2 regions of the Bradyrhizobium sp. T-12 genome follow, and region 1 is predicted to be linked to the other one. Evidence: predicted binding sites of a transcription regulator. Region 1 holds the regulator's gene; the other holds the start of a gene.
What was found. Region 1 encodes HrcA, which represses chaperone genes, less so after heat shock. Its sites were predicted from a motif close to GTTAGCACTCNCNNNNNGNGAGTGCTAAC; they were not measured.

Region 1 (7,148 bases):
GAGTCTCAGCCAGTTCTCCAACCCGTTCTCGAGCTCGGCGCCGCCCGCCCAGCCGGCAGGTCCCCCGCAGCAGGCGACCACCGCCGGCACCGGCGGCGTGAAGGTCGCCGTGATCCTGCCGCTGTCGGCGGCCGGCAATGCGGGCCTGGCCGCGCAATCCATGCGCAACGCTGCCGAGATGGCGCTGGCCGAGTTCCAGAACCCGAACATTCAGCTGCTGATCAAGGACGACAATGGCAGCCCGCAAGGCGCACAGGCGAGTGCGCAGCAGGCCGTCGACGAGGGCGCCGAGATCATCCTCGGACCGCTGTTCGCGCAGTCGGTGCCGGCGGTGGCGCAGATCGCGCGCACGCGCGGCATCTCGGTGATCGCGTTCTCGACCGATTCCAGCATTGCCGGTCGCGGCGTCTATCTGCTCTCCTTCCTGCCGGAATCCGACGTCAACCGCATCGTTGAATATTCCGCCGGCATCGGAAAGCGCTCCGTCGCCGTGCTGGTGCCCGACAACGCCTATGGCAATGTCGTCGAGGCCGCGGTGAAGGCGGCGGTGCCGCGCCGCGGCGGACGCATCGTCGCCTTCGAGAAATACGGCGCCGATCGCGCCACGCCGGCGCGCACCGTGGCGCAGCAGCTCGGCAGTGCGGACGCGCTGTTCATTGCCGATGACGGCGATGCCGTGGTGACGGTCGCCGATGCGATGACCGCCGCGGGCGCGAACCTGCGCAACATCCAGCTGCTCGGCACCGGCCTGTGGGACAATCCGCGGGTCTATGCCAATGCGAGCCTGCAAGGCGGCCTCTACGCCGCGCCCGATCCGGCCGGTTTTCGCGCCTTCTCGGGCCGCTACCGCACCAAATACGGCGCCGAGCCGATCCGCACCGCGACGCTGGCCTATGACGCCGTCGCCCTCGTTGCCGCGCTCGCGCGCACGCAGGGCACCACGCGCTTCTCGCCCGACGTGCTCACCAACCCCTCGGGTTTCGCCGGCATCGACGGCCTGTTCCGTTTCCGCGCCGACGGCACCAATGAGCGCGGGCTCGCGGTAATGAAGGTGACGCAAGGCGGCGGCGTTGCTGTCGCGGGTTCGCCGAAGAGCTTTGGGGCGTAGCTCGCTACGCCGCGAGATCCGCGACCACTGCATCGAGCACCGGAAATCCGCTGCTGGTCACGCGCAGCCGTCCCGTCGGATCCACAATGATCGCGCCTTCCTCGCGCAGCAGCGCGATGCGTTTGGGATCGAGCCGGCGGCCGGAAAGGGTTCTGTAGCGCTCGGGATCGATGCCTTCGGCAAGCCGCAACCCCATCAGCAAAAATTCGTCTGCGCGCTCCTCGCTGTTGAGGAGATCGTCGGTGACGACGCCATGGCCGTTGGTCTCGACCCGCATCAGCCAGGCTTCGGGACGCTTCTCGGTGGCGGTCGCATGCCTGACGCCGTCGATGTCGAGGCGGCCGTGCGCGCCGGGGCCGATGCCGGCATATTCCTCGCCGCGCCAATACACGAGATTGTGCCGGCACTCGGCGCCGTGCCGCGCGTGATTTGAAATCTCGTACGCGGGCAGGCCGAGCTTGTCGCAGGTTTCCTGCGTGACGTCGTAGAGCGCGCGCGCGACCGCCTCATCCGGCGTCTTCAATTTGCCGGCCTGGTGCAGGCCGAAGAACGGCGTGCCTTCCTCGATCGTCAATTGATAAAGCGACAGATGCTCGGCCGCTTCATCGATGGCGAGACGCAGTTCATCGGCCCACATCGCCGGCGTCTGGTCGGGGCGGGCATAGATCAGGTCGAATGAGTAACGGTCGAACGAGCGTCGCGCGATGGCGACGGCATCGAGCGCCTCGCGCGCGCTGTGCAGCCGGCCCAGCGCCTTGAGCGAGGCATCGTCGAGCGCCTGCACGCCGAGTGAGACACGATTCACGCCGGCGGTGCGATAGCCGGCAAAGCGCGTGGCTTCGACGCTGGTGGGATTGGCTTCGAGCGTGACTTCGACGTCGCCTGCCACGCTCCAGTGCTTGCCGATCGCATCGAGCACCGCGCCGACGGTCGCGGGCTGCATCAGCGACGGTGTGCCGCCGCCAAGGAAGATCGAGGTGACCTCGCGGCCGGGCGCGCGCTCGGCGGTCGCTGCGATTTCGCGCGCGAAGGCGGAAGCGAAGCGCACCTCGTCGATCGGGGCGTGGCGGACATGACTGTTGAAGTCGCAATAAGGACATTTCGACAGGCAGAACGGCCAGTGCACGTAGACGCCAAAAGCTTCGTTAGCGCGGCTCAAGGCAGATCTCCGCCAGTTTCACGAAGGCGCGGGCACGGTGCGACAGGCCGAGACCGAGCGGCGGCAGGCCGTGCTTCTCGATGCTCTCCATCTCGCCGAAGGTGCGGTCGTGGCCGTCGGGCAAGAACATCGGATCGTAGCCGAAACCGGCGGTGCCCCGCGGCGGCCAGACCAGCGTGCCGTCGACGCGCGCCTCGACCTCTTCGAGATGATCGTCCGGCCAGGCCACGCAGAGTGCCGAGACGAAATGTGCCTTGCGCTTGTCCGGTGTGGTGGCGCCGCGCTCCTGCAGCAGGCGCTCGATCTGCGCCATCGCGGCGTTGAAGTCCTTGGCCGGGCCGGCCCAGCGCGCGCTGTAGATGCCGGGCGCACCGTCGAGCGCGTCGACCACGATGCCGGAATCGTCGGCGAAAGCAGGAAGCCTGGTCGCCTGGGCCGCCGCGATCGCCTTGATCGCGGCATTGCTGCGGAAATCGTTGCCGGTCTCCTCCGGCTCGGCGAGGCCGAGCTCACCGGCCGACACCGCCTCGACGCCGTGGGGCGCGAGCAGCTCCCGCATCTCGGCGAGCTTGCCGGGATTGTGGGTGGCGATGACCAGCTTTCCGGTGATTCGGCGGTGCATGGCTTATTGACTACGCTACGGCCAGTTTCTGCAAGTCCACCAGACGCGCGATGCCTTTCTGCGCCAGGGCCATCAGCTTCAGGAACTCGTCCTGCGTGAACGGTTCGCGTTCCGCGGTGCCCTGCACCTCGATGATGCGGCCATCGCCGGTCATGACGAAATTGGCGTCGGTCTGGGCTTCCGAATCCTCGGCATAGTCGAGATCAAGCACCGGCGTGCCGTTATAGATACCGCAGGAGATCGCGGCGACGTTGTCGCGCATGACATTGGCCTTGATCATGTTGCGCGCCTTCATCCAGTTGACGCAATCGGCCAGTGCGACCCAGGCGCCGGTGATCGAGGCGGTGCGCGTGCCGCCGTCGGCCTGCAGCACGTCGCAATCGACCGTGATCTGGCGCTCGCCGAGTGCTTCGAGGTCGACGATGGTGCGGAGCGAGCGGCCGATCAGGCGCTGGATCTCGACGGTACGGCCGCTCTGCTTGCCGGCGGCGGCCTCGCGGCGGGTGCGTTCGGAGGTTGCGCGCGGCAGCATGCCGTATTCGGCGGTGACCCAGCCGCGGCCCTGGCCCTTCAGCCACGGCGGCAGTCGGTCTTCCAGCGTGGCGGTGACGAGCACATGGGTGTCGCCGAACTTCACCAGGCACGAGCCTTCCGCATATTTGACCACGCCGCGCTCCAGCGTCACGGGGCGCAATTCATCGGGCGCACGGCGGCTTGGCCGCATGGGAAATCCTCCAAAATTCACGGGATAAGGCTGTTGGCGGTGCTTGTAGGTGGGGTGAGGGTGGGCGGCAAGGGCTTATTCATCCCCCGATTTCTCCCTCGATTCCTCTCTCGATTCCTGCCCTGATTCCGGGTCCGCAAACGCCACGCTTGTCAGACGCCTCGGGGATAGACAAATTATGAGTATCTGAGAGGAGTTACAGTCTGTGGCCCATCACGATCCGATCCATCTGATCGCGCCGCGCGCAGGCCTTGCCCAGCTCAACGAGCGTTCCCGCGACATTTTTCGTCAAATTGTAGAAAGTTATCTCGCGACCGGTGAGCCCGTGGGCTCGCGCAATATCTCGCGCCTGATCGCGATGCCGCTGTCGCCGGCCTCGGTCCGCAACGTCATGGCCGACCTGGAACAGCTCGGCCTGATCTATGCGCCGCACACCTCCGCCGGCCGGCTGCCGACGGAACTCGGCCTGCGTTTCTTCGTCGACGCCCTGATGCAGGTCGGCGACCTCAACGAGGCCGAGCGGCAGTCGATCCAGAGCCAGCTCACATCCGTCGGTCAGGCCCACTCGGTCGAGGCCGCGCTGGACCAGGCGCTGACGCGGCTGTCCGGCTTGACCCGGGCCGCCGCGGTGGTGCTGACGCCAAAATCCAATGCGCGGCTGAAGCACATTGAATTCGTCCGTCTGGAACCGGAGAAAGCGCTGGTCATCCTCGTCGGTGAGGACGGCCAGGTCGAGAACCGGGTGCTGACGCTGCCGCCCGGAGTTCCCTCCTCGGCGATCACCGAAGCCGGCAATTTCCTCAATGCGCGAATCCGCGGCCGGACCCTGGCGGAAGCGCGGCTCGAGCTCGAGACGGCGTTGGGCGAGGCCCGCGCCGAGCTCGATCAGCTGGCACAGAAGGTGATTTCCGCCGGGATCGCCAGCTGGTCCGGCGGCGAGAACGAGGACCGCCAGCTCATCGTGCGCGGCCACGCCAATCTGCTGGAGGATTTGCACGCGCTGGAGGATCTGGAGCGGGTCCGCCTGCTGTTCGACGACCTCGAGACCAAGCGCGGCGTGATCGATCTGCTCGGCCGGGCCGAGACGGCCGAGGGCGTGCGTATCTTCATCGGCAGCGAGAACAAGCTGTTTTCGCTGTCGGGGTCTTCCACCATCATCTCGCCCTATCGGGATGCCGCCGGCCACATCGTCGGTGTCCTGGGCGTGATCGGGCCGACGCGGCTGAATTATGCCCGCGTGATCCCGACTGTGGACTACGCCGCTCGCATCGTCAGCCGCCTATTGGGGGGCTGATCGGGTTCGATCCGATCACGGCCGCTTGATTTTCGCGGCTCAAAGCACGATATCCGGACCAACAATCCCTGGAAACGAGTTCGAGATAAGAGCCGATGACCGATCGAGACCGGCAACCCGAAGACGCGGCCGCGCCGACTGGCGAGCCCGTGGTGTCGAAGCCCTACATCATGCCCGACGATCCCGAGCCAGGCTCGGTCGAGAGCCTGCAGAAGGAAGTCGCCGAGGCGCGCGATCGCACGCTGCGGACGCTGGCCGAGATGGAGAATTTGCGCAAGCGCACCACCAAGGAAGTCGCCGACGCCCGCCTCTACGGCATTACCGGCTTTGCCCGCGACGTGCTCGACATCGCCGACAATCTCCAGCGCGCGCTCGATGCCGTTCCACCCGAGGCTCGCGCCGCGGCGGATCCCGGCCTGATCTCGCTGATCGAGGGCGTCGAGCTCACCGAGCGGTCGCTGCTCAACGCGCTGGAAAAGCACGGCGTGAAGAAGCTCGATCCGCAGGGCCAGAAGTTCGACCCGAATTTCCACCAGGCGATGTACGAAGTGCCCGATCCGTCGGTGCCCTCTGGCACCGTGGTCCAGATCATGCAGGCCGGCTACACCATCGGCGATCGCGTGCTGCGTCCGGCCTTGGTCGGCGTCGCCAAGGGCGGTGCGAAGCCCGCGCCCGCCGCGAACAACAACGAATCGAGCGGCGCGCCGAACTGAGTTGGGTTGTCATTCCGGGGCGATGCGCAGCATCGAACTCCAGTGCGCACTGCGCACCGGAGGATCTCGAGATTCCGGGTTCGGCACTTCGAGCCGCCCCGGAATGACGACGCGAAACGCCTAGGCCCCCACCGCGATATCCGCAGACTGAATCCGCTTCACGCCGGCCTTGGCCATGTCGGCCCAGGCCTTTACGAGCGAGCCCTGCGTGTCGATGCCGCGGCAGGCGTCTTCCACCACATAGACTTCGAAGCCCGCCTTGCGCGCGTCGAGCGCCGTCCAGGCCACGCAGAAATCCGTCGCCAGGCCAGCGACGAAGACGCGCTTGATCTTGCGCCCCTTCAAATATCCGGCGAGGCCGGTCGAGGTCTTGCCGTCGGCTTCGAGGAAGGCCGAATAGCTGTCGACGTCCTTGTGAAAGCCCTTGCGGATGATGAGCTCGGCGTGCGGGATCGCGAGATCCTTGGACAGCGCCGCGCCGTCGGTGCCCTGCACGCAATGATCAGGCCACAGCACCTGCTTGCCGTAGGGAAGGTCGACGGTCTCGAACGGCTTCTTGCCGGAATGGACTGAGGCAAACGAGACGTGGCCCGGCGTGTGCCAGTCCTGCGTCATCACCACGTTCGCAAACGCCTTCGAGATCTTGTTGATGACAGGCACCACCTGCTCGCCCTCCTTCACGGCGAGGCTTCCGCCCGGCAGGAAGCAGTTCTGTACGTCGATCACGAGCAGCGCCGAGGTCTCGTCCGGCTTGATCGATGCCGCTGCAAGCAGTGCGGTCGGCGCGAGAGTCGCCAGCGCCGTCGTTCCAAGCATTGCCAAGACTTGTCGTCGATCCAGCATTGTTCGCCTCCCCTCAGGATGATCCAACGGAGCGAAGCCTAGTTCTGCGCGGCAGCGAACAGAAGCCCGAAAATGCAGCCGGTGTTGGTGAGGGGTTGGGCGTGCAGCCCCAACCTCGCTGTCGACCCTGCGAATGCGGGGGATGACAGCAAGTGTTTTGCGCGGCCGTCGCGCTTCAGCCCTTCGGCTGGATCCCGTCGCGCACGGCGCGGAAGCGGGTGAAAGCTGCTTGCCACTGGTCGCGCGGAGCGCTGGCGATGATGCGCAGCGAAGCGCCGCCGCTCGAGAAGCGGATCCACTGCACCACGGTCACCGGCGTCTTGTCCTTGCCGCTGACGCCGTCGATCCGGGTCTCGAAGCCCTGCTGGCCGTTGATGCGGATCGGCTCCGACATCGTGACACGGGATTCGCGCACGCCGGGGATCTGGAGCGCGGCCTCCTGGGCGAAGCGGGCGCGGTCGTCGGCGGCTTGCGGGGTGGCGCCGATCACGCCGAGGATCATGAACGGCTTCGATTCATAGCCCGTGCTCTCGTCGCCGTCGGCCAGGATGATGCTGCTGCCCGGCGCCAGCGTGCGGATGTCCTTGAAGTCGGCGAGATCGGTGATCTTGAACGGCATCAGTGCGATCTGCTCTTCCGCCGAGACTTGCTTGCGCGTGGTTGCGCTCGCGAACATCTGGCGCAC
Region 2 (7,148 bases), on a different replicon from region 1:
AATCGCCAAGCGCGCGGGATTCAAAGGTCTGTGGGCGTCGGGCCTCGCAATCGCCTCCTCTCTTGGCTACCGAGATGCCAACGAAGCATCATGGAGCCAACTCGTCGACGTGGTCGAGCGGATCGTCGACTCGACCGAACTGCCTGTGCTCGTTGACGGTGATGGCGGCTTCGGGAACTTCAACAATGCACGCCTGCTGGCACGGAAACTCCGTCAGCGCGGCGCTGCCGGCGTCGCGCTTGAGGACAGCTGCTTTCCGAAAATGAACTCGTTCATTGGCGATCGGCATCCGCTCGCAGATATCGATGAATTCTCCGGCCGTCTGCGGGCAGTGAAGGATACAGTGGCGGAAGACTTGGTCCTCGTGGCTCGGATCGAAGCCCTGATCGCCGGCCATGGAATGGACGAAGCACTGGTACGCGCTAGTGCTTACGCCGCTGCGGGAGCCGACGCGATCCTCATTCACTCGCGTAAGAGCACGGCGGACGAGATACTCTCGTTCGCGAGTTCCTGGCAGAACCACCGACCTGTCGTAATCGTTCCAACAAAATACTATCGAACGCCGGTCTCGTCATACCGTGATGCCGGCATCTCTACCGTGATCTGGGCCAATCACTCCATGCGAGCTGCGACTGCGGCAATGCGGCACGTCTGCGGCCGCATTATCGCTGAGGAAGGCGTTGCCAGCATTGAGCCAGCTATCGCGACCCTTGAAGAGATCTTCGAGTTATTAAGGTACGACGAACTCGCTCGCGCGGAAGAGCGATATCTTGACCCAGGATAGGTCTTCATCCACCCGATATCTCGTTCTCGATCGATTGTTGCGGTTCAATCGCCCTTGTCGATAGTCCCGCTTAAAGTATCTGATGATCGGCCAGGCAACGGATGTCGCCGCAGCAGCTCCGTTAATGAAAGGGTCGATCGTTTCTCCTGTCGGATCGTGGCTCGATTTCCGGGTTTCCGCACGAAACAAACCGCGGCAACCCTCTCGCCAATAGACCACGACCATTTAAGACGATGAACCAGGTGCAATTCTGGGCGCTACCCCGAGGTCGACAATCGTTGCGGCCCTGCACGATATCATCGAGTCCGGAGCTACAAGGCCCGCACAGAAAAGCTTCTTGCTTGTCTGTTCGAAAGTTGCAGCTCGCAGCCATGCATGCGACGATCTCAGGCGTTACGCCATCGACAGCACCGAAGATCTTTGAATTGCAGAGCGCATTCCACTGAAGCCAATGCCTTACAGGTTGTGCGATCAACTACCACACTTATCAATTGATATGGTGGCGTCGGTGCATCAAATATTTGACCGACGTGCGCCCGACTGCTCACACGTCACTTGCAAGGAATTCCGCATGCGACCCGAATCACAGTCTGTTCTTGCCAATGCACGTGATCAATGCGCTGTACAATCGACCGCAGAAATGCAGCACGGTCAGTGCGTCCTCTCCTTTAGCGTGGAAGGGCGTGATCGGCTCGCTGACACGATCATCCGGCGCGCAGGTTCCACATTCCACCGATGTGCCACGCCGATTGGCCACGACGGAGTCGCTCGCGCGCTGTTGGTGAACACCGCCTCAGTAGCGGTTTCGAGCACATTGGTTTGGCGTTGCGGTTTCCGATACTCCGGCGGGAGGACGTTCTGCTGCCCTTTTCAATCGAAAGGACGCATTGCCTGGATTGAGGAGGGAGCGCCTATCTCGAGTGGCTATGAGGCTTCATCTGCTGCGGAGTTCGCCGTAATCGAAGCGCGACCTATGACTGAGCAGATCGCGAAATGCGGCCGAGTGGTTCGATCGTGAAAGACCACAATCAGCTCAGGAGGAGCGCCTGCTGGCGCAACCACTGTCTTTGCTTTTAGGTTCGGGCACTGCCGCCGCTCGTGACGCAGCTAAGTTAGCTGCCGATGGCGCCGTCCGATCATCGATCTGGCGGCGGGTGAAGTGATCATCGATCCACCATCATCGGCCCGCGAGGGGGCAATTGCCGCCATCAAGGCCAAGATAAACCGCTATACGGATGCCATCGGCCTGACGCCGCTTCGCAGCGCCGTTGCCGAAAAGCTGTCATCGGAAACCGGCATCGGCTGGCATTTGAACGATATCGTTATAACTGCTGACCTGCCACTGAATGTTCATCCAGCGGCAGTTAGAGTCTCGAAGCGGATGCAAAACAAGGGCTGCTCAATGTTGCGTTGGCTCTGCTGGATCCGGGTGACGAGGCCATCGCCATTCGTCCCTGCCGGCCGACATTCCCGTCCCAGGTTCTTCTCGCTGGCGCAAAACCCGTGTTCGTTGATGCCCGCCCGCCCCGATATAATTCCGATATTGACGCAATCCGCGCCGCTGGTACACCGCGCACGAAATCCATTATCGTCAACTCGCCCAACAATCCTACTGGTGCAGTCTATGATCGAAGTACCCTTCGAGCTATCGGAGGCCTCGCATCAACTACCAGTTATGGATCTTTTCCGACGAATGCTATTCCAGCTTCGTATTCACTCGTGAGCGCCATGAATCGATTGTCATGGCGCAGCCCGGCGTACGTTCACGGACGATCCTGGTCAACGCTTTCTCCAAGGAACTGGCGATCACTCGCTGGCGACTGGGCTATTTAGCAGCCCCCCGGAGATCGTTTCTGCGGCCAGGAAGTTGCAGGGACATATGACCTCGAACGCCAATGTGATCGCGCAGCACGCGATCATGCACCACCTCAAAATCCATGACGGCTGCTCTGAGCGGCTGATGCATCGGCGCCTTTCTGACGCTCGTGAGATAGGACTTCTGCACCTCCTCCGAATAAGTGGACACCTGTAGTAGCTCAGAGAGCCCGGAGGTATCGAATGCCAGAACGTCAACTTCGATGGTTCACAGAGGACTACAAACGCTAGGCCGTTGAACTGGCGGTATCGAGTGGTCGATCGATCGGATCGGTCGCCAAGGAGCTCGGTCTGCGCGGTGCTGCGCCGCTGGATAGACAAATTCCGGCAGGAGCCGGCATCGGCGGCGTGGCGGCCCACCACGCAGGCGACGCCGATGCCGAGATCCGGCAGGTCCATCGCGAGAGCAGCCAGCGGCAGTTCTCGAGTCCACGCCGCCCTGCGGACGCGGGGACGTGGGCCAGCCGTGGCCGGATCGAACGGCTGATGCGACGGCATGGCATTCGGGCGATCATGGCGCCGCCATGTCGCGTCCGCACCACCGACAGTCGCCACAATCTGCCGATCGCACCAAACCTGATCGCGCGCGACTTCACCGCCGCGGCCCCAAACCGGGTCTGGCTGGCCGATATCACCTACGTCCCACGGCGGAGGACTGGCTGTACCTGGCAGCCGTCATGGACCTCTTCAGCCGCAAGATCGTCGGTTGGGCGATGCCGGATCACATGCGGGTCGAACTCGTCTCCTCCGCACTGACGATGGCGCTTCGCCAGCAGCGGCCGGACGCCGGATTGGTCCATCATTCCGATCGCGGAGTGCAGTACGCTTCACACGAGTATCGCGCGGCCCTTACCGCCGCGGGCCTGACGCATCGACTGCTACGACAATGCCCCGATGGAGAGGTTCTTCCACACCCTCAAGACCGAGCTCGTTCATCATCGTCAGTACCAGACCCGTGCCGAAGCCCGGCGCGACATCTTCGCCTTCATCGCGGGCTTCTCCAATCGAACCAGGCTCTATTCCGCCATCGGATATATCCCTCCGATCGAGATGGAGCTAAAAGCCGCTTAAACCCGTCCGCTTTCTCGGGGGAAGATCAGAGCGCAAAAAGAGGTCAGTCTGACGCACTATCGAGATTGAAGACCGCGTTGAGCGGGGCGACTAACGGCGAAAATCGAAGCATTGTTGCTGATGGATGTTAGGCTCCGAACCACATCTTTCGTCTTGTCTGCAATGTTCTTTGTCCGTCACTTGCGCTCGCTGTCGTGACAATCGGCATTTCTTCTCTCCGCACAGCCGGGACACCCGAGGACCCAACAGCATACAACCTATCGCCACGGCCGATTCAACCCTCATGCGAGCCATCCTGGTGTGAGATAGTTGCAGTAGCTACGCTATCGCCTTGTTTGCTACCTTCAAACTCGCGTCACCAATCCTCTCAAGGTGATGCGGGGGCGGACTCGGCGTATCCCCCGATCCAGTCGTGTGCCGCCCCCACTCTTCGCGAGCGGTCTGAAGAAGATGCGGTGAAACCGGGGGCGTTGCATCTCGTTGCCTCCCCGGAAGCCCATCTCGTCGCAATATAAGACGCGAGAAGCATGCGTATACGATCATCAGCATCACCGCGGAAGAAGGGCGGACGAAGCGCGATTGAACTTTGCGTGAGCGCTGATCTCGTCTTGATTCAGTTCTCCCGCGCGGGCGTTTCGTTCAGCTCCTTGAAGAGGTCGCCGCCGGCCCCTGGCCGCTTTCATCCAGCTCCGGTCAACTGCCAAGGTTAGCGATGGAGCGAGATGAAAAAAGGCGCTATTTTTCAAGATCGGCTTGCCTAGAACGAGACGGCATCCCGAACCTGTTCACACTCCTTGGCTGTTGCGGATGTCGCGGCTAACTCGATGAGAATTCCGTCCACTGAAGCAAGCCCGGCGAACTCCTGTTACGTCGCGCGTTCATCAGCGCTAGGGTTCGTTTCGGCCGGAGCCGTATCCGAGCAGTCAATGAGACCAAGAATGGCTTTAGCAACTACTAAGACTCTCGAGCGCACCAATGTCTGAGCGTTCTTCCAGGCCAAGAGCATCCGCCGCGAAATCGTGCAGACCTCGGCCGAGCAGGGCAACCTCACACTGCGCTAATAGCGGCCGGGCCAGTTAGCTACGATAAATGATTCTGGCAGAGACGACTTCTGAGTGTGATTTTTTGCTGGAAGCTCTTGCTCCTGTAGAAGCCCCGTCCTATTTCAGCTGCGTCTGCGCTAGCACTCGTAGGCATCGATTGCTCACAAGGTTGAAGTCTCAACTCGTGCAAATATTAGGAGGACTGCATGAAATTCCGTCCGCTTCACGACCGCGTCGTGGTCAAGCGCATCGACGCAGAAGAGAAGACCGCTGGCGGCATCATCATTCCCGACACTGCCAAGGAAAAGCCCTCCCAGGGCGAAGTCGTCGCCGTCGGCCCCGGTGGCCGCGACGAAGCTGGCAAGCTGATCCCGATCGACCTGAAGGTCGGCGACCGCGTGCTGTTCGGCAAGTGGTCCGGCACCGAGGTCAAGATCGACGGCCAGGACCTGCTGATCATGAAGGAGAGCGACGTGATGGGCGTTCTCGAGGTCGCCGAGTCCAAGAAGAAGGCGGCTTAAGAGCCTCCCTCCTCCCTCCAGTCAAACACCTTAAGGAAAATTCCAGATGGCAGCCAAAGAAGTCAAATTCTCGGTTGAAGCGCGCGACAAGATGCTGCGCGGCGTCGACGTCCTCGCCAACGCGGTGAAGGTCACGCTCGGTCCGAAGGGCCGCAACGTCGTGCTCGACAAGTCGTTCGGCGCTCCCCGCATCACCAAGGACGGCGTCACCGTCGCCAAGGAGATCGAGCTCGACGACAAGTTCGAGAACATGGGCGCCCAGATGGTGCGCGAAGTCGCCTCGAAGTCCGCTGACGCGGCCGGCGACGGCACCACCACCGCCACCGTGCTGGCCCAGGCGATCGTGAAGGAAGGCGCCAAGTCGGTCGCCGCCGGCATGAACCCGATGGACCTCAAGCGCGGTATCGACCTCGCGGTCGAGGCTGTGGTTGCAGACCTCCAGAAGAACTCCAAGAAGGTCACCTCGAACGACGAGATCGCCCAGGTCGGCACCATCTCGGCCAACGGCGACCAGGAGATCGGCAAGTTCCTCTCCGACGCCATGAAGAAGGTCGGCAACGAGGGTGTCATCACCGTCGAGGAAGCCAAGTCGCTCGAGACCGAGCTCGACGTCGTCGAGGGCATGCAGTTCGACCGCGGCTACATCTCGCCCTACTTCGTCACCAACGCCGACAAGATGCGCGTTGAGATGGACGACGCCTACATCCTCATCAACGAGAAGAAGCTCTCCTCGCTGAACGAGCTGCTGCCGCTGCTCGAGGCCGTGGTGCAGACCGGCAAGCCGCTGGTCATCGTCGCCGAGGACGTCGAAGGCGAGGCCTTGGCCACGCTTGTTGTGAACCGTCTGCGCGGCGGCCTGAAGGTCGCGGCCGTCAAGGCTCCGGGCTTCGGCGATCGCCGCAAGGCCATGCTGCAGGACATCGCGATCCTGATCGGCGGCCAGGCGATCTCGGAAGATCTCGGCATCAAGCTCGAGAACGTCACGCTCAACATGCTCGGTCGCGCCAAGAAGGTGATGATCGACAAGGAGAACACCACGATCGTCAATGGCGCCGGCAAGAAGGCCGACATCGAGGCGCGCGTGGCCCAGATCAAGGCGCAGATCGAGGAGACCACCTCGGACTACGACCGTGAGAAGCTCCAGGAGCGTCTTGCCAAGCTCGCAGGCGGCGTCGCGGTGATCCGCGTCGGCGGCGCGACCGAGGTCGAGGTGAAGGAGCGCAAGGATCGCGTTGATGACGCGATGCATGCGACCCGCGCGGCTGTCGAGGAAGGCATCGTCCCGGGCGGCGGCGTCGCCCTGCTCCGTGCCTCCGAGCAGCTCAAGGGCCTGCGCACCAAGAACGACGACCAGAAGACCGGCGTCGAGATCGTGCGCAAGGCGCTGTCGGCTCCCGCTCGCCAGATCGCGATCAACGCCGGTGAAGACGGCTCGGTGATCATCGGCAAGATCCTGGAGAAGGACCAGTACGCCTACGGCTTCGACAGCCAGACCGGCGAATACGGCAACCTGGTCTCCAAAGGCATCATCGACCCGACCAAGGTGGTCCGCACCGCGATCCAGAACGCAGCCTCCGTTGCAGCGCTCCTGATCACCACCGAAGCCATGGTCGCCGAGCTGCCGAAGAAGGCCGCTGCCGGCCCCGCGATGCCCCCCGCCGGCGGCATGGGCGGCATGGACTTCTAACGACGAGTCGTCCCGGACGCGGTGCAGCGCGCAAGCGGTGTACCGCCGATCCGGGATCTCGCTGAGCAAAATCCAACAGCACAAACCCTGGCAGCAATGCCGGGGTTACCCTTTTTTAGGCGTGGACCGTCTAAACGGCCGGCACGATTGGTTCCGTTGCGCATTGC

Region 2: the regulator HrcA is predicted to act here: its motif matches at 4,910-4,938, upstream of AC0WRY_RS34230 (co-chaperone GroES).

What each region holds. Positions count from the first base shown of each region.
Region 1 is NZ_CM177756.1:165,735-172,882, reverse strand. Features, by position in the region: gene AC0WRY_RS00810 (penicillin-binding protein activator) at 1-1,108, shown strand, start outside; gene hemW (radical SAM family heme chaperone HemW) at 1,113-2,267, opposite strand; gene rdgB (RdgB/HAM1 family non-canonical purine NTP pyrophosphatase) at 2,254-2,889, opposite strand; gene rph (ribonuclease PH) at 2,900-3,613, opposite strand; gene hrcA (heat-inducible transcriptional repressor HrcA) at 3,819-4,907, shown strand; gene grpE (nucleotide exchange factor GrpE) at 5,003-5,620, shown strand; gene pncA (bifunctional nicotinamidase/pyrazinamidase) at 5,741-6,463, opposite strand; gene AC0WRY_RS00775 (hypothetical protein) at 6,639-7,148, opposite strand, start outside.
Region 2 is NZ_JBZFQJ010000002.1:4,297-11,444, reverse strand. Features, by position in the region: gene aepX (phosphoenolpyruvate mutase) at 1-784, shown strand, start outside; partial or broken gene AC0WRY_RS34245 (DegT/DnrJ/EryC1/StrS family aminotransferase) at 2,195-2,374, shown strand; gene AC0WRY_RS34240 (aminotransferase class I/II-fold pyridoxal phosphate-dependent enzyme) at 2,446-2,667, shown strand; partial or broken gene AC0WRY_RS34235 (IS3 family transposase) at 3,075-3,730, shown strand; gene AC0WRY_RS34230 (co-chaperone GroES) at 4,980-5,294, shown strand; gene groL (chaperonin GroEL) at 5,341-6,981, shown strand.